3 regions of the Pantoea stewartii genome follow, and region 1 is predicted to be linked to each of the others. Evidence: predicted binding sites of a transcription regulator. Region 1 holds the regulator's gene; each other region holds the start of a gene.

Region 1 (7,763 bases):
TTTACAACGCTCAATCGATTTTTACACCCGTGTGCTGGGCATGCGTCTGCTGCGTCAAAGCGAAAATGCTGAATATAAATATACGCTTGCGTTCGTCGGCTACACCGAAGAGAGCGAAGGCGCGGTGATTGAACTGACCTATAACTGGGGCGTAGACAGCTACGACCTGGGGAATGCTTATGGCCACATTGCGCTGGGCGTTGATGATGTCGCGGCAACCTGTGAACGTATTCGTAACGACGGCGGCAACGTGACCCGTGAAGCGGGCCCGGTGAAAGGGGGCTCCACCATCATCGCCTTCGTTGAAGATCCTGACGGTTATAAGATCGAGCTGATCGAAAACAAACATGCCGGTCACGGCCTCGGTAACTAACCGTTACCGCCCATCAGCCTGCCTCCTGCAGGCTGATTCTTACTTCCCTCGCCCACATCTGCTGCAGAGAGTGCGCTTTTTTGGCATACTACGCGCTGCCCTTTTTCTGCAATGAGATCCTGATGCCTGAATCGTCTTCCCCCAACGCACTCAATCAACGCTTTCGTGGTTTTTATCCTGTCGTGATCGATGTTGAAACGGCGGGCTTTAATGCGCAAACCGATGCGCTGCTGGAAGTCGCTGCCATCACCCTGAAAATGGATGATGAGGGTTGGCTTCATCACGACGAGACGCTGCATTTTCATGTGGAACCCTTTGTCGGTTCGCTCCTGCACCCTGAAGCGCTGGCGTTTACGGGCATCGATCCCACGAATCCTTTGCGCGGCGCAGTCAGCGAATATGAGGCCCTGCATGCCATTTTTAAAATGGTGCGAAAAGGCATCAAAGAGACCGGATGCAACCGCGCCATCATGGTCGCTCACAACGCCACGTTTGATCTGAACTTTATGAATGCGGCGGCGGAACGTGCGGGCCTGAAACGCAATCCCTTTCATCCCTTTGCGACCTTCGACACGGCTGCGCTGAGCGGACTGGTGCTGGGCCAGACCGTGCTGGCGAAAGCCTGCAAAGCCGCAGGAATGGCATTCGACAGCAGTCAGGCGCACTCCGCGCTCTATGATACACAGCAAACGGCGACCTTATTTTGTGAGCTGGTTAACCGCTGGAAACGGCTGGGAGGCTGGCCGTTAGCTGTAACGGAAGCGTCGGCGACGGGTGGAGAAACAACCGAGTAACGCGCGTAAAAAAGGCCGACGAGGTCGGCCTTTTTCAGTTATTCCGCTTCTTTAAACTTCTCAGCGGTTTCTTTGATTAACGGCTGCAACTCGCCGCGCTGGAACATTTCAACAATAATGTCGCAGCCGCCGACCAGTTCGCCATCAACCCATAACTGCGGGAACGTGGGCCAGTTGGCGTATTTTGGCAGCTCTGCGCGAATATCCGGGTTCTGCAGAATATCCACGTAAGCAAAGCGCTCACCACAGGCAGACAACGCCTGGACCGCCTGCGCAGAGAAACCGCAGCTTGGCAGTTTCGGCGAACCTTTCATGTACAGCAGGATCGGGTTTTCTGCGATCTGGCGCTGAATTTTTTCTACAGTACTCATTATTGCCTTCCTTAATTCGTCACTTCGTGTTTCTTTATTGTAGCGACTTCACGCCAGGACTGAAAACGAGATTTTGGCTCGTCCGACGTTAAATCGCCATGTTTGCTAAGTAGGCTGGTCAGGCATTCGCAGGAAACTGTGACAAAGACTATGAATGTATTCATAATTTGCAATGAATTTGCTGTTATAAGAGACTGAAATTCCTGATTTATGCCTGATTTTTATCCAGGCCATCAATTAATAAAAAAAGGACTTACTCTTTTAAAAAAAACTGGACTAGAATGACTTCGGCGCTGATCGGTGATCAGATTTTTCTTAACTTTGTCAGAGACCTGTTTGATCTGACAGCTTAACCAGTAAACGGACTATGCGTTCAATCATTACGCTTCTTATTCTGGCTTTTGCGCAACTCTTCTTTAACATCGCTGCTGCCTCCCCGCATGCGACGGTTAAGGCCAGCTTGCATAAGGTAGAGAAAAAAAGTGCGCGCGACGATGATCGGCGCAAACGACGCGCGGTTAAAGCCTCATCTAAAAAAAGTCGCACCTCCGCTGTTCAGAAAGTCAGTAAGACCACGAAAACCAGCAAAACGACCTCTCACACCACCACGCACAAAACGCTCGCTAAAACGACTGCCTCGCACAAGACGCTGAGCAAAAAAGTCGCCGCCAATGCCGCCAGCAAAAAACGGTATGGTCATCAACGTGCTGCGAAGGCGTTAACGGCAGACAATACCGAAACCGGCACCATTAAAATGAGTAAAGCGCATCGCCAGCGTTACCAGAAAGCGCGTGAAACGGCGATGGCAAAACTGATGGGGCAACTTGGCAAGCGTTATCAGTGGGGAGGCAAATCGCCCCATACGGGTTTTGATTGCAGTGGCCTCGTATGGTACGCCTACAAAGACGTCGTGAAGTTTAAGATCCCCCGTACCGCTAACGAAATGTACCATCTGCGGGATGCAGCACCGGTCAACCGCGAATCCCTTGAAAAAGGCGATCTGGTTTTCTTCCGCATCAACGGGCGTGGAACCGCAGATCATGTCGGGGTTTACCTGGGCAACGGTAAATTCATTCAGTCACCGCGTACCGGTAAAGATATTCAAATCAGTGCGTTGAGCGAAGATTACTGGCAGCGCCATTATATTGGTGCGCGTCGCGTTATGACGCCAAAGACCGTTCGCTAAACGTCCTTCATACAAAAAAGCCGGGAAAGGCAACTTCCCGGCTTTTTTATTGCCCACCTCACCCCGATTGTGCAGCCGGATGTTCCAGGCGAAAATGCCGCACCTGCCGGTGATACGGTCTGACAGACAGGACGTATCACCGGCAAGGCTGGACGCGCAGTCAGCCAGTCAGCCAGCCAGTCAGCCAGCCAGTCAGCCAGTCAGCCAGTCAGCCAGTCAGCCAGTCAGCCAGTCAGCCAGTCAGCCAGTCAGCCAGTCAGCCAGTATAGCGTCGCTGCAAACGAATGCGGCTAGTGCAGAATAGCGGTGAAGCTAAACGCGATGATCATTAACAGTGCGGCTGCCGTCGTCATTAATGACAGTTTTAAATCGGTACTCATCCCCTCTCCTTTAACCCTGACGTTTGTAAGGTGAAAGCATTTTCACATACGCGTGGGTAAAAATCTCGTTTTATCCGCACAGCCTTGTTAGAATCCCCCCTTTGTTGCGCAACAGCGCGCAATATCGGTTGCGTCCGCGCCCTTTTCAGACGTTATTTCCTGCCCTGATGACTCAATACCGGACAGAAAAGCGATGTTTTTCGCAGAAATAACCGTCCGCTGACGCAAACGTTTAACAATATGCTTATCAATAATTTAGATAGGCCCGGGAGTTCGATTTACATGGCAACAATTAAAGATGTGGCGAAGCGTGCGGGCGTGTCCACCACGACCGTCTCACACGTCATCAATAAAACGCGCTTTGTCGCAGAAAATACCTGCGAAGCGGTGTGGGAAGCGATTCGGGAACTGCATTATTCTCCCAGCGCAGTCGCGCGTAGCCTGAAGGTGAATCACACCAAAACGCTGGGCCTGCTCGCCACGTCCAGTGAAGCGCCCTACTTTGCTGAAATTATCGAAGCCATTGAGAATCACTGCTTCGATAAAGGCTATACCCTGATTTTGGGCAACGCACATAATGACCTGCAAAAACAGCGCGCCTATCTGTCGATGATGGCGCAAAAGCGCGTTGACGGGCTTCTGGTGATGTGTTCAGAGTATCCGGATGATCTGCTGCAAATGCTGGAAGCGAACCGCAATATTCCGATGGTGGTGATGGACTGGGGCGAATCCCGTGCCGACTTTACCGATACCGTACTGGACAATGCTTTCCAGGGCGGTTATCTGGCAGGACGTTATTTGATTGAGCGTGGTCATCGCGATATTGGTGCCATTCCCGGCCAGATGGAGCGTAACACGGGAGGCGGTCGCCATGCCGGTTTCCTCAAGGCGCTGGAAGAAGCAGGTATTCAGCCACGTGCCGAATGGATTGTGCAGGGTGACTTTGAACCCGAATCTGGCTATCAGGCCATGCAGCAGATTCTGTCACAGAAGCAGCGCCCAAGCGCCGTATTCTGTGGGGGCGACATCATGGCGATGGGCGCAATCTGCGCGGCCGACGAAATGGGCCTGCGCGTGCCGCAGGATATCTCCGTCATCGGTTACGACAATGTGCGCAATGCGCGCTATTTCACCCCGGCACTGACCACGGTGCATCAGCCTAAAGCCCAGTTGGGTGAGAAAGCGCTGGAGATGTTGTTAGATCGCATCACCAGTAAGCGGGAAGAGTCGCAGACAATTGAAGTCCACCCGACGCTTATTGAGCGACGTTCGGTGGGCTATGGTCCTTATCGCGATTATCGCCGTTAATCCTCGCTCAACCACTCCTGATTTAGCGTTTGCGCATCGCCCAGGTACTGGAGTAACCACCCCAGCGCCGGTGATGCGCGATCTTCCGCCCAGCTGACGCAGCAGGGACTTTCCGGAAACGCCTGCGGTAAGTTCAGCTCTGCCATCTCGCCGCTGTCCAGTAAGGGCCGCGCTAAATGGCCCGGTATCATCGCGACACACAAACCGGCGCGCACACAGTCCAGACCGGTTTGCCAGTCCGGGACCACCAGCCGGCGTTGGTTATCCAGCGCCCAGGTCATACGACGCGGTAACGCGCGCGACGTATCTTCCAGCACCAGAGAAGGCCAGTTGCGCAACGCCTCATCATCTAGCGTAGCAACCTGCGTCAGAGGGTGCTGACGCGCCACCACGCAACGCCAGTTCAGGGTGCCCATATCGCGAAAGGCGAAACGCCCCCCCACCGGAATCGCCTGTGTCGCACCTATCGCCACATCCACTCGCCCGTCTGCCAGCGCATCCCAGACGCCGTTAAAGACCTCATAGCTGATGTGCAACTCCATGTCGGGAAAATGGCGGTAAAAATCCCTGACAAACTGCCGGGTCCGCTGCGGTTTGACGATGCAGTCGACGGCAATACCAATCTGACCGCGCCAGCCGTTGGCGAGCTGTTGACACTGACGTCGTGTGGCATCCATTTTTTTGATAACGCTGCGCCCTTCCCGCACAAAATGCTCGCCCGCCGGGGTGAGAATCACCTCCCGGTGCTGGCGTTCAAACAGCGGCACAGCCAGCCAGGTTTCCAGCTGGCGAACGGTATAGCTGATGGCAGAAGGCACACGGTGCAGTTCCTGGGCGGCCGCGCTAAAGCTGCCACCGCGTGCGACCGCATCCACCACTTCCAGCGCATATTCAGACCACATAATTTGCCTTCAAAATTTTTAACAGCAACAGGCAAATTTTACCGTTTCACAGCGTGAAGTACAGCTTTTACACTGCCCCGCGTTTATTCTGCAACTGATGAGAACCCGATGTCCGCTTCAAAAGGCTTTATTCCCTATCTTGCCGTGCTCAGTATGCTGGGCTTTCTGGCAACCGATATGTACCTGCCCGCCTTCGGCGCTATGCAGCAAAGTTTTAGCACGTCAGCCGGGATGATCAGCGCCAGCATGAGTCTGTTTCTGGCCGGTTTTGCCTGTGGTCAACTGGTCTGGGGCCCCTTATCTGATCGGTTGGGGCGTAAGCCGGTGCTGCTGGCAGGCCTCGTCCTGTTTGCTCTGGGCTGTGCGGGTATGTTGTGGGTAGATAATGTGATCCTGATGCTGGTACTGCGTTTTGTACAGGCTATCGGCGTGTGCGCGGCGGCCGTCAGCTGGCAGGCGCTGGTCGTTGATCGCTATCCTCAGTCACAGGCCAATAAAGTCTTTGCTACCATTATGCCGCTCGTCGCGCTGTCTCCCGCCCTGGCGCCGTTACTGGGCGCCTGGCTGATCGGCCATTTTCACTGGCGCGCCATTTTTGCGGTGCTGACGGGAATTGCTGTGGCGCTCATCCTGGTCACGCTGCGCCTGCCTTCGCCGCAAAAAAATCAACGTTCCCCTGCTTCGCAGCCTGGGTTTCTGACGCTGCTGCGCGCACGTGCCTACAGCGGTAACGTACTGATGTATTCCGCCTGCTCGGCCAGTTTTTTTGCATGGCTGACGGGTTCGCCGTTTATTCTGGCTGAAATTGGTCTGTCTCCTGCGGATATCGGGCTCAGTTATATTCCCCAAACCATCGCCTTTTTAATCGGCGGGTTTGGCTGCCGTGCGCTGCTCAACCGGTTTTCTGGCGCAACGCTGCTGCCGTGGCTGCTCGGCGTCTATAGTCTGAGTGTCGGGGCGCTGTTTGCCGTCGCGCTTTCGGGAAGCCCGTCACTCACGGCGTTACTGGTGCCGTTCTGCGGCATGGCGCTGGCAAATGGCGCGATTTATCCGATTGTGGTGTCCAGTGCGCTGCTGCCCTTCCCAAATGCCACCGGGAAAGCGGCGGCATTGCAGAACACGCTTCAGCTCGGACTCTGTTTTGCCGCCAGCCTTGCGGTGTCCGCAGGCTTGATCCAGGCTCTGTTTACGACCACGCTAATTATGATGGTGACGATTGGTCTGGCATGGATGGGCTATCAGTTAAAGCGCCGCGCCGGCGCACAAACTGATATTGCCTCATCTGCACATCCCTGCCAGGATAATCACTGAGGCAACGATTTGCGTGTTACCCGTTTTCACTGACTGAATCAGGGTCTGCCAGTGTGCCTCCTCTGCCAGACCCACTCGCACTGTCATCATAATAAAAATGTTTCACACAGCCTTCAGGCTGTGACGGCATCTGTGTGAGCAACGCTGCATGGATACCGACGTTTTCTCTTCTCTGTACCCTTTTTGTTGTCTGGCGCAAGGCGTCATCTGTGACTTTTCTCATAATCCTGAGAAACAGCTCCTGCTTTTTCTCAGGTTCTGACGGTTCTGATGATGGAGTGGCTATGAGTTCATCATGTGTAGAAGAAGTAGGCATCGAACGTAACCATTGGTATCGCATCGTTCAGGAGTTACTGCAAAAAGCCGATATTGAAATTAACGGTTCGCGGCCCTGGGATATTCAGGTTAAACACCCCGATTTTTTCAAACGCGTTCTGCAGAAAGGATCCCTGGGCTTGGGCGAGAGTTATATGGATGGCTGGTGGGAATGCGAGCGGCTGGATATGTTTTTTCATCGGGCGCTGAAGCATAAACTCGACGAGCAACTGCCGCATCATATTCAGGACATCCTGCGTATTGCGCTGGCGCGTCTGGTGAACCTGCAATCCAAAAAGCGGGCCTGGCAGGTGGGTAAAGCCCACTACGATTTAGGCAACGATCTCTTCAGCCTGATGCTGGATCCTTACATGCAGTATTCCTGCGCGTACTGGAAAGACGCCACCACGCTTGAGGCGGCGCAGGAAGCCAAACTCGATATGATTTGCCGCAAGCTGCAACTCAAACCGGGAATGCGCCTGCTGGATATCGGCTGCGGCTGGGGCGGCCTGGCGGCCTTTGCCGCCAGAAATTATGGCGTGAGCGTTCAGGGCGTAACCATCTCGGCAGAGCAACAAAAACTGGCTCAACAGCGCTGTGAGGGGCTGGATGTCCAAATCCTGTTGCAGGACTACCGCGATCTCGATCAGCAGTTTGACCGCATTGTGTCCGTGGGCATGTTTGAACATGTCGGGCCTAAAAATTACCCCACCTATTTTGCTACGGTCGATCGCAACCTGAAGCCTGACGGGATTTTCCTGCTTCACACAATAGGCGCGATCAAAACGGATATGCATGTCGATCCCTGGATTGGCAAATATAT
Region 2 (7,763 bases), 1.5 Mb from region 1:
AGCGGGAATATTGATTGATGAGTTCTGCTACATCTTCAGCACCACTCTTCACCGTTTCTCAGCGTCGCTGCCACCTGTTGTTATTGCTGTTTCTGCCCACTCCCGTGCTGACGCTCACGCGGTTAAGCCTGCTTAACGGCGTGGATGCTGCCACCGCCAGGCAAGATATTGCCGCCGTGGGTGATGAGATACAGCGCTATCATCAACTGGAACTTCACCAAATGGTGGATGGCAGCTTGCGCATTCATGGTACAGAGCTGGACAGACGAATTTGTCTTATACATAACCTGCGGCGCAGTTTGCGTCTGTCGCAGACGTTTGTCTGTGAGCATTTTGCGACACCGCTTCGCCAGCGCCTTAAGCAAATGAAAATTGAGAAGGCGCTCTACGATGAAACCAATCTACAGGCACTCATCCAGCACTGCAGCCTGTGCCTTGATCGCCCTTTCAGTACACGCGATCACCTCTTTTTACAAATATTTATGAAATACGGCCTGTGCCAGCGCCAGCCTGCCCTCTTTACTGCACAACAGCAGGCCTGGCTGGCGATGAAGGCGGAGCGCCGCGCGGCCACTGATGTCATTCGTCACTGGAAAAAACGGTGCCATCTCGCACCGGATGCGAGTGAAACCGACTTCTGGACATTACTGTTCAGCCTCATCCACGCGCCGCATCCGGACGCCATCCGTCACGCCAGTGAACAGCGGCTCATGCGCGCCACGCATCAGCTGATCGATGACTTCGAGGCTTCGTCAGGCGCCCCTTTTCCTGAACGTGCCGAACTCCAGCAGCAACTGTATACGCACCTGGCGCAGGCGCTGGATCGCACTTACTTTACTATTGGCATTGATGACAGTGTGGCACAAGACGTAACCAGGCTTTATCCGCGCCTGCTGCGAACCACTCAGCAGGCGCTGGTGGCGTTTGAGCAGGAATACGCGATTTGTTTTAAACCGGAAGAAGTCAGTCTGATAACCATTATTTTTGGTGCCTGGCTGATGCAGAGCAGCGCCCTTCAGGAAAAACAGGTGCTGCTCCTGACCGGTGACGATCCGGCGCTGGAACAGGACGTTGAGCAGCAGATCCGGGAAATCACCTTATTACCCGTTAATATCACCTATCAGCATGTGGATGACTTTCAGCGCGACGGCGCGCCGCGCGAAGTTGATTTGATCATCTCGCCTTACGTCACCTCCCTGCCGCTGTTTTCGCCCCCGCTGATCCATGCAGAATTGCCGTTGACCGAATATCATCAGCAACGCATTCGCTATTTGCTGGAGTCCTGACGCGGGCGCAGAAACAGCGCAGGCAGCGCCACCAGCGCCATCACCCAAAACAGCTGTCCATGAAGATGGGTAAACAGCACGCCACAAATCATCGTCATCACGGCGATACCGCCGCCCATCGCCAGCGCCGAATAGAGCGACTGCAACCGAATCACCTCCGCACCCTGCCGTGAAGCAATGAAACGCATGGCTGCCAGATGGCAGACCGTAAACGTACCGCAGTGGAGAATTTGCGCCACAATCAACACCGGCAGTGCCGTGCTGGCCCCCAGCAGGCTCCAGCGAATTAACGCGCAAACGCCGGAAAGCAGCAGTAAATCGCGCGCCTGCCAGCGGTGAAACAGACGGTGACTCAGCGCAAAGATCACAATTTCTGCCACCACGCCAAGCGACCACAGATAACCAATGCGCGAGGCGGAATAGCCACTTTCCTGCCACCAGATCGCGCTGAAGCCGTAATAGGCCGCATGCGCTCCCTGCAGCAGGGTGACGCACACCATGAAACGCCAGACCGCGTTTTCCCGTATCAGATCGCGCCAGGCCTGCCAGCCACCGCTGACGTTGCTCTTGCGTTCGCTGCCCTGAGGGTGTGTTTGCGGCGTCAGCAACATGCCCGCCAGCATACTTATGACGCCCGCTGACAGCAGCATTAAAATCGCCTGGGATGAAAAAGCCGTCACCAGCATACCGGTCAACGACGAACTGATGACGAAGGCCAGAGAACCCCAGAGGCGCACCGGCCCGTAGGCCAGACCAATTTGTTGCGTCCAGGTCGCCGCCAGCGCATCACTTAAAGGCACCAGCGGGGAGAAAAACAGATTAAAGCCGGTCATCACTAACAGCAGCCACAACCACTGTTGTCCAGTCCAGTATCCCACGGCAAAAAGACAGGTCAGCAGCGCCAGCAGCCGCAACGCCGTAATCAGTTGAGAAGGATGTTTAACCTGCGAGGCGATGAACAAACTTCCTACAAAACGCGCCACCATGCCGCAGCCAAGCAGCAGGCCAATTTGTTCGGGGTTCAGTCCCACGCCTTTTAGCCAGACGCCCCAGAAAGGCAGGTAAATACCGTAACAAAAAAAGTAGGTGAAATAGCTTAATCCAAGCCATCTGGCGGAGCCGATTGCCATGTTCCCTCCAGCAATAGTGTGACCGGTCGTGTTAAGAGGCCGATACTTTGTCAGAGCCACGTGAGACGGGCAATAAAAAAGGATGGCCGGGGCCATCCTTTTTCCACTGTTGACTCACCTGACGGGATCAGGCGTAAACCGGCAGGCGCGCACAGATATCCAGCACTTTTTGCTTCGTGCGTTCAATCGTGGCTTCGTCGTTCACATCGTCCAGCACGTCAGCAATCCAGCCGGCCAGTTCACGCACGTCCGCTTCTTTAAAGCCACGACGCGTGACCGCTGGGGTACCGATACGTACACCGGAGGTGACAAACGGGCTTTTCGGATCGTTCGGCACGCTGTTTTTGTTCACGGTGATATTGGCACGGCCCAGTGCCGCATCCGCTTCTTTACCGGTCAGGTTTTTGCTCACCAGATCAATCAGGAACAGGTGGTTGTAAGTGCCGCCTGACACGATGTTATAACCGCGTTCCAGTAAGACCTCGACCATCGCTTTCGCGTTTTTTGCCACCTGCTGCTGGTAGGTTTTGAACTCGGGTTCCATCGCTTCTTTGAACGCCACGGCTTTACCCGCAATGACGTGCATCAGCGGGCCGCCCTGGCCGCCAGGGAAAACCGCAGAGTTAAGCTTTTTGTACAGTTCTTCGTCGCCACCTTTCGCCAGAATGATGCCGCCACGCGGACCGGCCAGCGTTTTGTGGGTTGTAGAAGTCACAACGTGCGCGTGCGGTAAAGGGTTCGGGTAAACGTCAGCCGCAATCAGACCCGCAACGTGCGCCATATCCACAAACAACCAGGCACCAACGCTGTCTGCGATTTCGCGCATTTTGGCCCAGTCGCAAATACCCGAGTACGCAGAGAAACCGCCAATGATCATCTTAGGCTGGTGCGTTTTTGCCAGCTCAGCCAGTTCGTTGTAGTCAATTTTACCGGTTTCATCGATACCGTAAGGCACGACATTGTAGAGTTTGCCCGACAGGTTAACAGGCGAACCGTGCGTCAGATGACCACCGTGCGCGAGGTTCATACCCAGAATGGTATCGCCTGGCTGCAGCAGGGCGGTAAACACAGCAAAGTTAGCCTGTGAACCTGAGTGCGGCTGTACGTTGGCATAATCTGCACCAAACAGCGCTTTCGCACGATCGATAGCCAGCTGCTCAACAATATCTACATACTCGCAGCCGCCGTAATAACGTTTGCCAGGATAGCCTTCAGCATATTTATTGGTGAGCTGTGAACCTTGCGCCTGCATTACACGCGGGCTGGTGTAGTTTTCAGAAGCAATCAGTTCAATGTGCTCTTCCTGACGCACTTTCTCTTGCTCCATCGCCTGCCACAACTCGGCATCATAATCGGCAATGTTCATTTCACGCTTTAACATCCGCATCTCCTGACTGGCTATCTTTAAATCGGCAAATTACGCCCCCAAAGGGCGAAGGCAGACAGTGTAAACCCTTTTACCAGGGGACGGTAGGGCCAATCCCCTCTTTTTACGCAAACGTTTGGCTTCGCATTGGCGATGTGTTTTTGGCTCGCTTTGCAAGCGGTTTCCCGCTGTTTTTCCCCGCACCCTGTAACGGAAATTTTCCATTTATCCGTCTGAAAATTTGCCGCTCAGTCTTCCTGTAAACCACAACGCTATTTACAGAACAAAACACCCGGCTATAAGATGCATTTAAAATGCAACTTTAAGTAAGGTATTCCCATGCTTGATGCCCAGACGATTCACATTGTGAAATCCACCCTTCCCGCGATTGCGGCATGCGGCCCCGATCTGACGGCCCATTTTTACGGTCAGATGCTCTCTCATCATCCAGAGTTAAAGCATGTCTTTAACAGGGCTAACCAGCGCAATGGCGCACAGCGTGAAGCGCTGTTTAATGCGATTTGCGCCTACGGGGCCAATCTGGACAATTTGACGGCGCTACGGCCAGCCGTCGAAAAAATTGCCCAAAAGCACGCCAGCCTGACTATCCAGCCTGAGCAATATAAAATTGTGGGTGAGTATTTACTCGCCTCTATCGACGCCATGCTGAATCCTGGCGAAGCGGTGCTCGCCGCCTGGAGACGCGCCTACACAGTGCTGGCCGATATCTTTATCCAGCGTGAAGAAGCCCTTTATCAGGCATCGGCACACCAGCAAGGCGGCTGGCGCGGCACGAGAGCCTTCTTCATCAGCGCGATTGAGCAACAAAGTGACGTGATCAAAAGCGTTACCCTCGCTCCTGTTGATGGTAAATCCATTGCGTCCTTCAGGCCGGGGCAGTATGTGTCACTGCATCTGCAGCCAGCGGGCTTCCGTTATCAGCAAATTCGTCAGTACTCACTCACCACCGTCAGCAATGCGCAGACCTACCGAATTGCGGTAAAACAGGAAGCCGGGGGAAGAGTCTCAGGCTGGCTGCATCAACAGGCCAAAGCAGGCGATGAGATTCAGCTGACGCCTCCACACGGGGATTTTTTTCTCCAGGCAAGTCCGACGACGCCGGTCACGTTGATTTCAGCGGGCGTAGGGCAAACGCCGATGCTGGCCATGCTGCATGCGCTGGCTGCCCGGCAGCACCCGGCAGCGGTCAACTGGTTACATGCCGCTGAAAACGGCCAGCAGCATGCCTTTGCAGATGAAGTGCGCGCGGCCGGTGCCCTGTTGCCTGATTTTGCCCAACATATCTGGTATCGCGAGCCAAATCAGGGCGATGCAGGTCGTTATGATGCGCAAGGCCTTATGGATCTGGCGAGCGTTTCACCACGTCTGCAGGAGGTGAATACCCACTTCTATCTTTGTGGGCCGCTGGGCTTTATGCAGTTCGTCATTCAGCAGCTGCTGGCGGTCGGCGTGACGGCGGACAGGATTCACTATGAGGTGTTTGGTCCGCATAAAGTGATGTAATAATAAAAAAGCCCGCGACAGGCGGGCTTTCGACAAGGACACGATTAAATCGCTTCCTCGTCTTCTTCACCGGTACGGATACGCACTACGCGAGCGACATCGAAAACAAAGATCTTGCCGTCGCCAATTTTGCCGGTTTGCGCGGTGCGCATGATGGTTTCGACGCAGGTGTCCACGATATCATCGCCTACCACCATTTCAATTTTTACCTTCGGCAGAAAGTCCACCATATATTCTGCCCCACGGTAGAGTTCCGTGTGCCCTTTCTGACGGCCAAAGCCTTTCACTTCGCTTACGGTCATCCCGGTGATGCCGACTTCAGCAAGCGCTTCGCGCACATCATCAAGTTTGAATGGTTTAATTATTGCATCGATCTTTTTCATGTCAGACCCTTTCCTCGCGCCCTCCGTGGTCAGAGGGATTTTTTAAGTATAAATGTCGCTGGCCATGCTGCAGGCTGGTGCGGCAGAAAATTACTCTTTAAAGTCACTGGCGTCCAGTTCGTGACGTGACAGCAGCTTATAGAATTCAGTACGGTTACGTCCAGCCAGACGCGCCGCGTTGGTCACATTTCCTTTGGTCATCTGCAACAGCTTGCGCAGGTAATTGAGTTCAAACTGATTACGCGCCTCGACAAAGGTTGGTAATGCGCTGTTTTCGCCGCTCAGTGCCTGCTCTACCAGCGCATCGCTGATCACCGGCGAGGAACTGAGCGCCACGCACTGTTCAATCACATTCACTAACTGACGCACGTTACCAGGCCAGCTGGCGGAGATCAGGCGCTTCATCGCATCCACCGAAAAACTGCGCACCTGCGGTTTGTGACGGTCCGCGGCCTGGCGCAGCAGATGATTAGCCAGCAGCGGAATATCCTCGGTACGTTGATGCAGCGCCGGTATTTTCAGGTTAACGACGTTCAGGCGATAAAAGAGATCTTCACGGAATTCGTTTTTCTCCATCGCTTTCGGTAAATCCCGGTGCGTGGCGGAGATAATCCGCACATTGATATCAATATCGTTGTTGCTGCCAAGCGGCCGGACTTTACGCTCCTGTATGACCCGCAGCAGTTTAACCTGCAGCGCGGGCGGCATATCGCCAATTTCGTCCAGAAACAGCGTCCCGCCTTCGGCCGCTTTAAACAGGCCGTCGCGCGCGCTGACCGCACCGGTAAAGGCACCTTTCGCGTGACCAAATAACTCCGATTCCAGCAACTGCTCGGGCAAGGCACCACAGTTGATCGCGATGAACGGCTTGTCGGCGCGCGGACTGGCCGCATGGATAGCCTGCGCCAGCACCTCTTTACCCGTCCCGCTTTGCCCGTTGATCAGCACGCTGACATCCGACTGAGCAACCATGTGCGCCTGTTCAAGTAAGCGCAGCATCTGAGGATTGCGTGTTACGATGGCTTCCCGCCAGCGGTCGTCGCTGACCGGGACGCGCTGCGCGAGCGCTTCATCGATTGCCTTATAAAGCGCATCGCGATCGACCGGTTTGGTTAAAAAGCTAAATACGCCCTGCTGGGTTGCCGCGACGGCCTCTGGAATCGAACCGTGTGCGGTTAAAATGATGACCGGCAAGCCCATATGCCGTTTCTGGATTTCGCCAAAAAGCGCCAGGCCGTCCATCTCATCCATGCGCAAATCGCTTATCACCAGATCGATTTTCTCTTTCTGCAACAGCCGAAGCGCGTCAGGCCCACTGGCTGCGGTGGTCACCTGATAGCCTTCGCTGCTCAGCCGCATCCCTAACAGTTTCAGCAGGCTGGGATCATCATCCACCAGCAGCAGATGTGCCGCATGTTTTATCATTACTGCTCTTCCTCTTGTGGCAACGCCGTTCCATGACTGCCTTCTGGCATCTCTGAGGTTTTGCGCGACGAAAGCTGGCGTTCGATATCGGTTAACCGCTCCAGCTTGCTTTGCGTATCGCTTAACTGCTGCCGTAATTTTATCTGCTGCTGACGCAGCGCATCCGTCTGCGCATCGCTGCTCTGCTGCAGATGGACGTACCGCGAACGTAGCGCACTTAAATCCAGCTGTGCCGCCTGGTTACTGCGCCAGAGCTGGATGAGTGCCCGCAGGTTTTGCGGGAACTGCTCACTGTAGCTGTCCAGCTCGGTGATATAGTCGCGCCGTTCCAGTGGCGTTACGTTGCCATTTGCCATGAGTACGCCCTGTTTAAAGGCTCGCGACCAGCTGTCTACTGGCCAGCGGTGCGCCTCGGCGCGGGCTTCCGCGGGCGAAAGTCGTTCGGCGCAGTCAATACTGCGCATCCAGTAAAGGGGATTGGCAAGCGCGGCAGTATTTTCAATATGCCAGATATCGCTACAGCGGGTTGTCAGATAATCCACCAGGCGCGTTTCAGGCACCGCGACAGAGTTTGGTGCGGGCTGGGATGCCGAGGTCGCCGGTGAGGAGGCACAGCCGCTGAGCATCAGGGTGCTCAGTGCGCTTATAA
Region 3 (7,763 bases), 1.5 Mb from region 1:
CCTCCTTCGCGCGACCAGAAGTAGAGATAGCTGCCATGTTGTTGGCTTAGCGCCCCCTTTATCGCAGCGATCAGCGAGGGGTTTTCCCCCGGCCAGAAGCTGGCAAAGGTTTCGTTGTCAGGTAGATAGAGTGGCAATGACAATTGTGCCGGCGTGTTCAGAAGCACCTCAGCAAGCGAACAGGCAAAAATCGGGGGCAGTCTATCATAGTTTTTGCGAAGAGATGAATCGGGCGTCCCTGCCCGCGTCTTCAGGCCTTCATCATGACGATGTGTCGCGTGTCTCTTCTGCATCAAGCACCACTTCTTCCGGGCGCAGCAGGGAAATGACGCGGAAAATCAACGCCAGCGCAACGCCAACCAGCGTCGCCAGCGCCATCCCTTTCAGCTCGGCGGCACCGATGTGCACTTTCGCGCCGCTGACGCCAATGATCAGGATCACGGAGGTCAGAATCAGGTTTTGCGCTTTGTTGTAGTCCACTTTGGATTCGATCAGGACACGAATACCGGAGGCACCGATGACGCCGTACAGCAGCAAGGAGACGCCACCCATGACCGGCACCGGGATCGCCTGTATAGCCGCTGCCAGTTTGCCCACGCAGGAGAGCAAAATCGCGAAAATGGCCGCGCCGCCAATCACCCAGGTGCTGTAAACGCGGGTAATGGCCATTACGCCAATGTTTTCACCATAGGTGGTGTTTGGCGTGGATCCAAAGAAACCCGAGATGACGGTCGATAAACCGTTGGCGAACATGGAACGATGCAGGCCGGGATCACGGACCAGATCACGCTTAACAATATTGGCCGTGACCACCAGGTGGCCCACGTGTTCGGCGATCACCACCAGCGCGGCGGGCAGGATCGTTAACATCGCCACCCATTCAAAACGCGGCGTATAAAACGTCGGTAATGCAAACCACGGCGCATTTTCCACGCCGCGCCAGTCCACAATGCCCATAAAAGCGGAAAGCGCGTAGCCCACCAGCACGCCGATCAAAATCGGGATAATGGCCATAAAGCCACGAAATAACACCGAGCCAAAAACGGTGACGGCCAGGGTGACCAGCGAAATCAGCACGGTTGTCCCGTCAGGCGCATGACCTTCAGCAGGGAGCAGGCCCGCCATGTTTGCTGCGACGCCCGCCAGCTCCAGACCAATGACCGCCACAATAGCGCCCATTGCTGCAGGCGGAAACATCACATCCAGCCAGCCGGTACCGGCTTTTTTGACGATCAACGCGACCAGACAGAACAGCACGCCGCAGAGAATAAATCCCCCCAGCGCCACTTCGTAACCCAGCGGCAGCAGGAGTAAAACAGGTGAAATAAAGGCAAAACTGGATCCCAGATAAGCGGGGATCTTGCCTTTACAGATAAACAGATACAGCAGCGTCCCGACACCGTTAAACAGCAGTACCGTAGCCGGGTTGATATGAAAGAGGATGGGTACCAGCACCGTTGCGCCGAACATGGCGAACAGATGTTGCAGGCTGAGCGGAATCGTTTGCAGTAATGGCGGCCGTTCGCTAACGCCGATAGCGCGACGAGTCATTAAAAGTCCCCTTGAGTTGATAGTCTGTTTTTGGTCAAAAAAAAGCCGACTCTCTGGTCGGCTGATGAAGGTTATTGGCTGTTGCGAAAAAAAGCGGCTCGGCCTGCGCCTGCAGGCTGACAGCAAGGTGCTGCATGAAGCCGCCTGAACAGGTCACTATTTGGTGCCGAAAATCTTATCGCCCGCGTCACCCAGGCCCGGAATGATGTAGCCCTTGTCGTTCAGGCCCTGGTCCACGGAGGCGGTGTACAGCTCCACGTCCGGGTGCGCTTTCTCCAGTGCGGCAATGCCTTCTGGCGCAGCGACCAGCACCAGCACTTTAATGCTGCTGCAGCCGGCTTTTTTCAGGAGATCGATAGTGGCGATCATGGAGCCGCCCGTCGCCAGCATCGGATCGACCACCAGCGCCAGGCGCTCTTCAATGTTGGACACCAGCTTCTGGAAATAAGGTACAGGCTCCAGCGTTTCTTCGTCACGGTACACGCCTACCACGCTGATGCGCGCGCTGGGCACGTGCTCCAGTACGCCTTCCATCATGCCCAGACCGGCACGCAGGATGGGCACAACGGTGATTTTTTTGCCTTTAATTTGATCAACCTGAACCGGGCCATTCCAGCCCTCAATGGTGACCTTTTCGGTTTCCAGATCGGCCGTGGCTTCATAGGTCAGCAGACTGCCCACTTCAGAGGCCAGCTCACGGAAACGCTTCGTACTGATATCATGCTCACGCATCAGTCCCAGTTTATGTTTGACCAGCGGGTGTTTAACTTCCACGATCTTCATTGTTGTTCTCCCGGAGTGAGTTGAGCTAAAAAAAATCGCGGGATTATACCGCCTTTTTAACATCGCGCCACATGTGCTTGCGCAATCCACCGCATAAAATAAGGATTGATGAAAATTGTCGGGGACGCAATCTGAGACTCGCAAACGTTTGCCTGCGCTGATAGAATTGCCGCGCTTTATATTAAACCACCAACCGCAACTCGCGTGGGGACCTCGCAGTGACCGATAAGACCTCTCTCAGCTACAAAGACGCCGGTGTTGATATTGATGCTGGTAACGCTCTGGTTGACCGTATTAAAGGCGTAGTGAAAAAGACGCGTCGCCCGGAAGTCATGGGTGGACTAGGCGGCTTCGGTGCGCTTTGTGCGCTGCCGCAAAAATACCGTGAGCCTGTGCTGGTCTCCGGCACCGATGGCGTGGGCACCAAGCTGCGTCTGGCGATGGATCTCAAACGTCACGATGCCATTGGTATCGATCTGGTTGCTATGTGTGTTAACGACCTGGTGGTACAGGGCGCGGAGCCTCTCTTCTTCCTGGATTACTACGCGACCGGCAAGCTGGATGTGGACACCGCATCGGCGGTCATCACCGGTATCGCCGAAGGTTGTCTGCAGTCAGGCTGTGCGCTGGTGGGCGGCGAAACCGCTGAAATGCCGGGCATGTATCATGGCGAAGATTACGATGTCGCGGGCTTTTGCGTCGGTGTGGTTGAAAAGTCAGAAATCATTGACGGTAGCAAGGTTCAGGACGGTGATGTGCTGATCGCCCTGGGCTCAAGCGGCCCGCACTCAAATGGCTATTCCCTGGTGCGTAAGATTCTGGAAGTCAGCGGCACCGATCCGTTGGTTGAGCAACTGGAAGGCAAACCGCTGGCCGATCACTTACTGGCGCCGACGCGCATATACGTCAAAAACATCCTCAGCCTGATTGAGCAGGTGGATGTGCACGCGATTGCTCACCTCACCGGTGGCGGTTTCTGGGAAAACATTCCGCGTGTCCTGCCCGACAATACTCAGGCGGTGATTGACGAGAAAAGCTGGCAGTGGCCTGCCGTGTTCGGCTGGATGCAGCAGGCGGGCAATGTCAGTCGTCATGAGATGTATCGCACCTTCAACTGCGGCGTGGGCATGATCATCGCGCTGAGCCCGGCTGACGCGGATAAGGCCGTTGACCTGATGCGTGCTGCCGGGGAAAACGCCTGGAAAATTGGTGTGATTAACGCCTCAGACTCGGAAGAGCGTGTGGTTATTCATTCATGAAAAAGCTGGTTGTACTGATTTCGGGTAACGGAAGTAACCTTCAGTCCATCCTCGACGCCTGTGCAAACGGGCGTATTCACGGCAGCGTCGCTGCCGTGTTCAGTAACAAAGCCTCCGCCTATGGTTTAGTTCGCGCGCAGGAGGCCGGGATCCCGGCAAAAGCGCTGGATGCACGTGACTTTAACGATCGCGACAGTTTTGATCGGCAACTGATGCTTGAGATCGATGCGTATGCACCGGATCTGGTGGTGCTGGCGGGTTATATGCGCATTCTGAGTCCGGGCTTCGTGGCGCATTACTCTGACCGTCTGCTGAACATTCATCCGTCGCTGCTGCCGAAATATCCCGGTCTGCATACGCACCGCCAGGCGCTGGAAAACGGCGATAAGGAGCACGGTACATCCGTGCACTTCGTGACCGATGAACTGGATGGTGGCCCGGTCATTTTGCAGGCCAAGGTGCCGGTGTTTGCTGAAGACAGCGAGGCCGAGATTACCGAACGCGTGCAGCATCAGGAACATGCCATCTACCCACTGGTAATTAACTGGTTTACCGAAGGCCGACTGACCATGCGTGAGGGAAAAGCCTGGCTGGATGGTCATCCCTTACCCGCTCAGGGCTACGCCCACGATTAATGCTCAGGGAGCCAGGCTCCCTGCCCTTTCAACCGTAACGCCCGGTGATGTAATCTTCTGTCCGGCGCACCTGTGGTGTGGTGAAAATCCTGTCTGTGGTGTCAAACTCCACCAGCGATCCCTGATGCATAAAGGCTGTGTAATCCGACACGCGTGAAGCCTGCTGCATGTTGTGGGTGACCAGCACCAGCGTGAAATGCTGCCTGAGCGTGCTCATCAGTTCTTCGATCACCAGGGTAGAAATCGGGTCCAGCGCGGATGTTGGCTCATCAAGTAACAGGACGTCCGGCTCAATCGCGATAGCGCGGGCGATAACCAGCCTTTGTTGCTGCCCCGTGGAAAGCGTCAGCGCATTCTGTGCCAGCTGATCTTTCACCTCACCCCACAGCGCCGCCGCCCGGAGTGCCCGTTCGCAGGCTTCATTCAGTACGCGCTTATCGCGCACCCCTTGCAGCCGCAGTCCGTACACCACATTTTCGTAAACCGATTTGGGGAACGGATTGGGCCGCTGAAACACCATCCCGACCCGGCGACGCAGCGCAGAGACATCCTGAGCAGGTCGCATAATCGACTGCTGATCCAGCAGAATGTCCCCTTCGATGCGGCAGCGATCAATCACGTCGTTCATACGATTAAAGCAGCGCAGCAGCGTTGATTTGCCGCAGCCGGACGGGCCAATCAATGCGGTGATGCGATTTTTGGGCAATTGCAGCGAGACATCCTGAAGCACCTGGCGCTCACCGTACCAGAGCGACAGATGATCAACGGTTAGCGCAATATCAGTTTCGGGCATCATAGTCATCGTCAGTTATTGAGTCATCAGGCGATAGCGTTCACGCAGGCGGTGACGCAGGCCCATAGCTAACAGGTTCAGCAACAGAATAATGAGCACCAGAAGCAGCGCCGTGGCGAAAACCAGCGGCCGGTCGGCTTCGGTATTAGGGCTCTGAAAGGCGAGATCGTAGATCTGAAAGCCCAGATGCATAAATTTTCTGTCGAGGTGCAGGTAAGGGAACACCGCATCTACCGGCAGTTCCGGCACCATTTTAACCACGCCCACCAGCATCAGAGGCGCGGTCTCGCCTGCGGCACGTGCCACGGCCAGAATCAGGCCGGTTAACATGGCCGGAACGGCCATAGGCAATACCACGTTCCAGAGCGTTTCGGCCTGGGTCGCCCCCAGCGCCAGCGAGCCCTGCCGAAGACTGTCGGGAATGCGGGAAAGCCCTTCTTCCGTCGCGACAATCACCACCGGCAAGGTCAGCAGGGCCAGTGTCAGCGACGCCCACAGCAAACCGGGCGTACCAAATGTCGGGGCGGGCAAGGTGCTGCTGTAAAACAGCTGGTCCACCGTGCCGCCCACCAGCCAGACAAAAAAGCCCAGCCCAAATACGCCATAAACAATCGAGGGCACGCCCGCCAGGTTGACCACGGCGATGCGTACCAGACGGGTCAACGCGTTGCGTTCCGCATATTCATGTAGCCACAGCGCCGCGATAACGCCCAGCGGCATCACAACCACAGACATCAGCAGCACCATGAGCACCGTGCCAAATATCGCCGGAAACACGCCAAACTCGCTTTCCCCTTCGGCAGGCGAATCGCTAATAAAGCGCCACACCTGCTGGCAGAAATGCCCCATTTTTTGCATCAGGCTCATCGCGTTAGGTTGCCAGGCTTCCACAATCTGCGACAGAGGAATGCGGTGATCAGTGCCGTTCACATCGCGCAGAATCAGCGCATCACGCTGGCTTTCCGCTTGCAGACTGTTCAGCCTGTCATTGAGCTGAAGAAGGCGGCGTTGCAGCGCCGCCTGGTTGGCCTCGTATTCTGACTGCGCCTGCAAATCGAACTGCTTTGCCGCGCGCTGATGCTCAGCCTGATCGTCCAACTGGTCCAGTTGTTCATTCAACCGGGCAATATCGACCCGACGCATCTCGCTGGCCTGCTGCTCGATAAGCTTTACCTGTTCAAGGCGCTGTTGCAGAAGCGCCATAATGTCTTTTGCCGTAAGAACATCATTCTCTTCCCGCAGGCCGACAAACCAGCCATAGGCATTCCCCTGACTGCGGCGCTGCAGCACCATCACGTCGTCCGGCTGGCTGACAATCGGTGCCTGCTGACTCAGCACCGCCCGAAAGTCAGGCGCGGCCCAGTCCCGGTTGCCTGTCTTAATCAGATAGCGATGTACGTCGCCCGGTTTGCCGTCTGACGCGGCGGCAGGCGCCGGATAATGCGATTGCCGCTCAAGCGTTTCGCCCAGTACACGGGTTTTGCTGCCATCAGGCAGTGTGAACTGATAGAGATCGACGCGATGGGGCCAGAACGCGCGCAGCCCCTGCCATCCCAGCAGCGCGATCAACAGGGTAAAGGCCAGTAAACAGACCGTCACGGCACCCGCCGTAAGCCAACGCCAGCGATCGTTTTGTCGTATCGACTTCATGCCTGCTCCTTATACTGGCTAAAACGCAGGCGCAGACGCTGGCGGATAAGCTCGGCAACCGTATTGATCATCAACGTGAAGACCAGCAGCACCAGCGCACTTAAAAACAGAATCCGGTAATGTGCGCTGCCAACGGCCGCCTCAGGCATTTCAATCGCGATATTGGCTGACAGCGTGCGCAGGCCACTGAACAGGCCGCCTTCAGTTTGCGGCGTGTTCCCGGTGGCCATTAAGAGAATCATGGTTTCGCCTACGGCCCGTCCGAAACCAATCATCAGCGCGGCAAAAATGCCGGCCGACGCTCCCGGCAGCACGACCCGCGTCAGCGTTTGCCACGGCGTGGCGCCCAGCGCCAGTGAGCCCTGCCCCAGCGACGCCGGAACGCTGAACAGCGCATCTTCCGCCAGCGTAAAAATCATCGGCACCAGCGCAAACCCCATCGCCAGCGCCGCTATCAGCAGATTACGCTGCGCGTAATGCGGCAGCCAGTCACCGGCATCCGGCACGATAAGCGTGGGTAGCCAGAGCGTTAACGCCGCGACAATAAGCAGCACGGGCAGCAGCAGGATAACCTCATGGCCCGGCTGCCGCCAGCGGGCCGGTAAGCGGCGGGCCAGAATACCGCAGCCAAGCAGACTGCCCGCCAGCGTGACAGGCAGCAACAGAATTCCTGTTAATGCCTGACCGACATGGGGCGCTAACCATAATCCGGCAATCAGCCCAATCACCACACTGGGCAGCGCCCCCATCATCTCTATCGCAGGCTTCACCCAACGACGTAAACCCGGTGCCATAAACCAGGCGGTGTACATCGCAGCAGCCAGGGCAAGCGGCGTGGCAAAAAGCAGCGCCATACTGGCCGCTTTCAGCGTGCCCACCACCATCGGAATTAAACTGAACTTCGCCTGATAGCTGTCTCCGGCATTGGTGGACTGCCAGACCCAGTCGGCTTTGGGATAGTTTTCATACCAGATTTTTTGCCAGAAGTTACGCCAGGTCACATCCGGCCAGGGATTGGTCAGTTTAAGGGTTTCCCAACCTGACGATCGCTCCAGCAACAGGCTGTCACCCTGCGGCGAAAACTGCGCCTGC

Evidence for each region. Region 1 encodes PurR, which represses purine synthesis genes. Its sites were predicted from a motif close to CANGCAAACGTTTGCNTG; they were not measured.
Region 2: a site for PurR is predicted at 3,908-3,925, ahead of glyA (serine hydroxymethyltransferase). Genes of this name have one in related genera too.
Region 3: a site for PurR is predicted at 2,472-2,489, ahead of purM (phosphoribosylformylglycinamidine cyclo-ligase). Genes of this name have one in related genera too.

The regions. Positions count from the first base shown of each region.
Region 1 is NZ_CP049115.1:178,429-186,191, reverse strand. It holds gene gloA (lactoylglutathione lyase) at 1-373, shown strand, start outside; gene rnt (ribonuclease T) at 496-1,167, shown strand; gene G5574_RS00835 (Grx4 family monothiol glutaredoxin) at 1,206-1,541, opposite strand; gene G5574_RS00830 (C40 family peptidase) at 1,906-2,724, shown strand; gene G5574_RS00825 (hypothetical protein) at 2,804-3,028, shown strand; gene cydH (cytochrome bd-I oxidase subunit CydH) at 3,015-3,104, opposite strand; gene purR (HTH-type transcriptional repressor PurR) at 3,387-4,412, shown strand; gene punR (DNA-binding transcriptional activator PunR) at 4,409-5,314, opposite strand; gene punC (purine nucleoside transporter PunC) at 5,423-6,625, shown strand; gene cfa (cyclopropane fatty acyl phospholipid synthase) at 6,910-7,763, shown strand, end outside.
Region 2 is NZ_CP049115.1:1,724,157-1,731,919, forward strand. It holds gene csiE (stationary phase inducible protein CsiE) at 18-1,286, shown strand; gene G5574_RS08170 (3-phenylpropionate MFS transporter) at 1,268-2,416, opposite strand; gene glyA (serine hydroxymethyltransferase) at 2,544-3,797, opposite strand; gene hmpA (NO-inducible flavohemoprotein) at 4,122-5,306, shown strand; gene glnB (nitrogen regulatory protein P-II) at 5,351-5,689, opposite strand; gene glrR (two-component system response regulator GlrR) at 5,780-7,114, opposite strand; gene qseG (two-component system QseEF-associated lipoprotein QseG) at 7,114-7,763, opposite strand, start outside.
Region 3 is NZ_CP049115.1:1,629,716-1,637,478, forward strand. It holds gene hda (DnaA inactivator Hda) at 1-167, opposite strand, end outside; gene uraA (uracil permease) at 262-1,551, opposite strand; gene upp (uracil phosphoribosyltransferase) at 1,708-2,334, opposite strand; gene purM (phosphoribosylformylglycinamidine cyclo-ligase) at 2,553-3,593, shown strand; gene purN (phosphoribosylglycinamide formyltransferase) at 3,590-4,228, shown strand; gene pstB (phosphate ABC transporter ATP-binding protein PstB) at 4,257-5,024, opposite strand; gene pstA (phosphate ABC transporter permease PstA) at 5,037-6,671, opposite strand; gene G5574_RS07720 (ABC transporter permease subunit) at 6,668-7,763, opposite strand, start outside.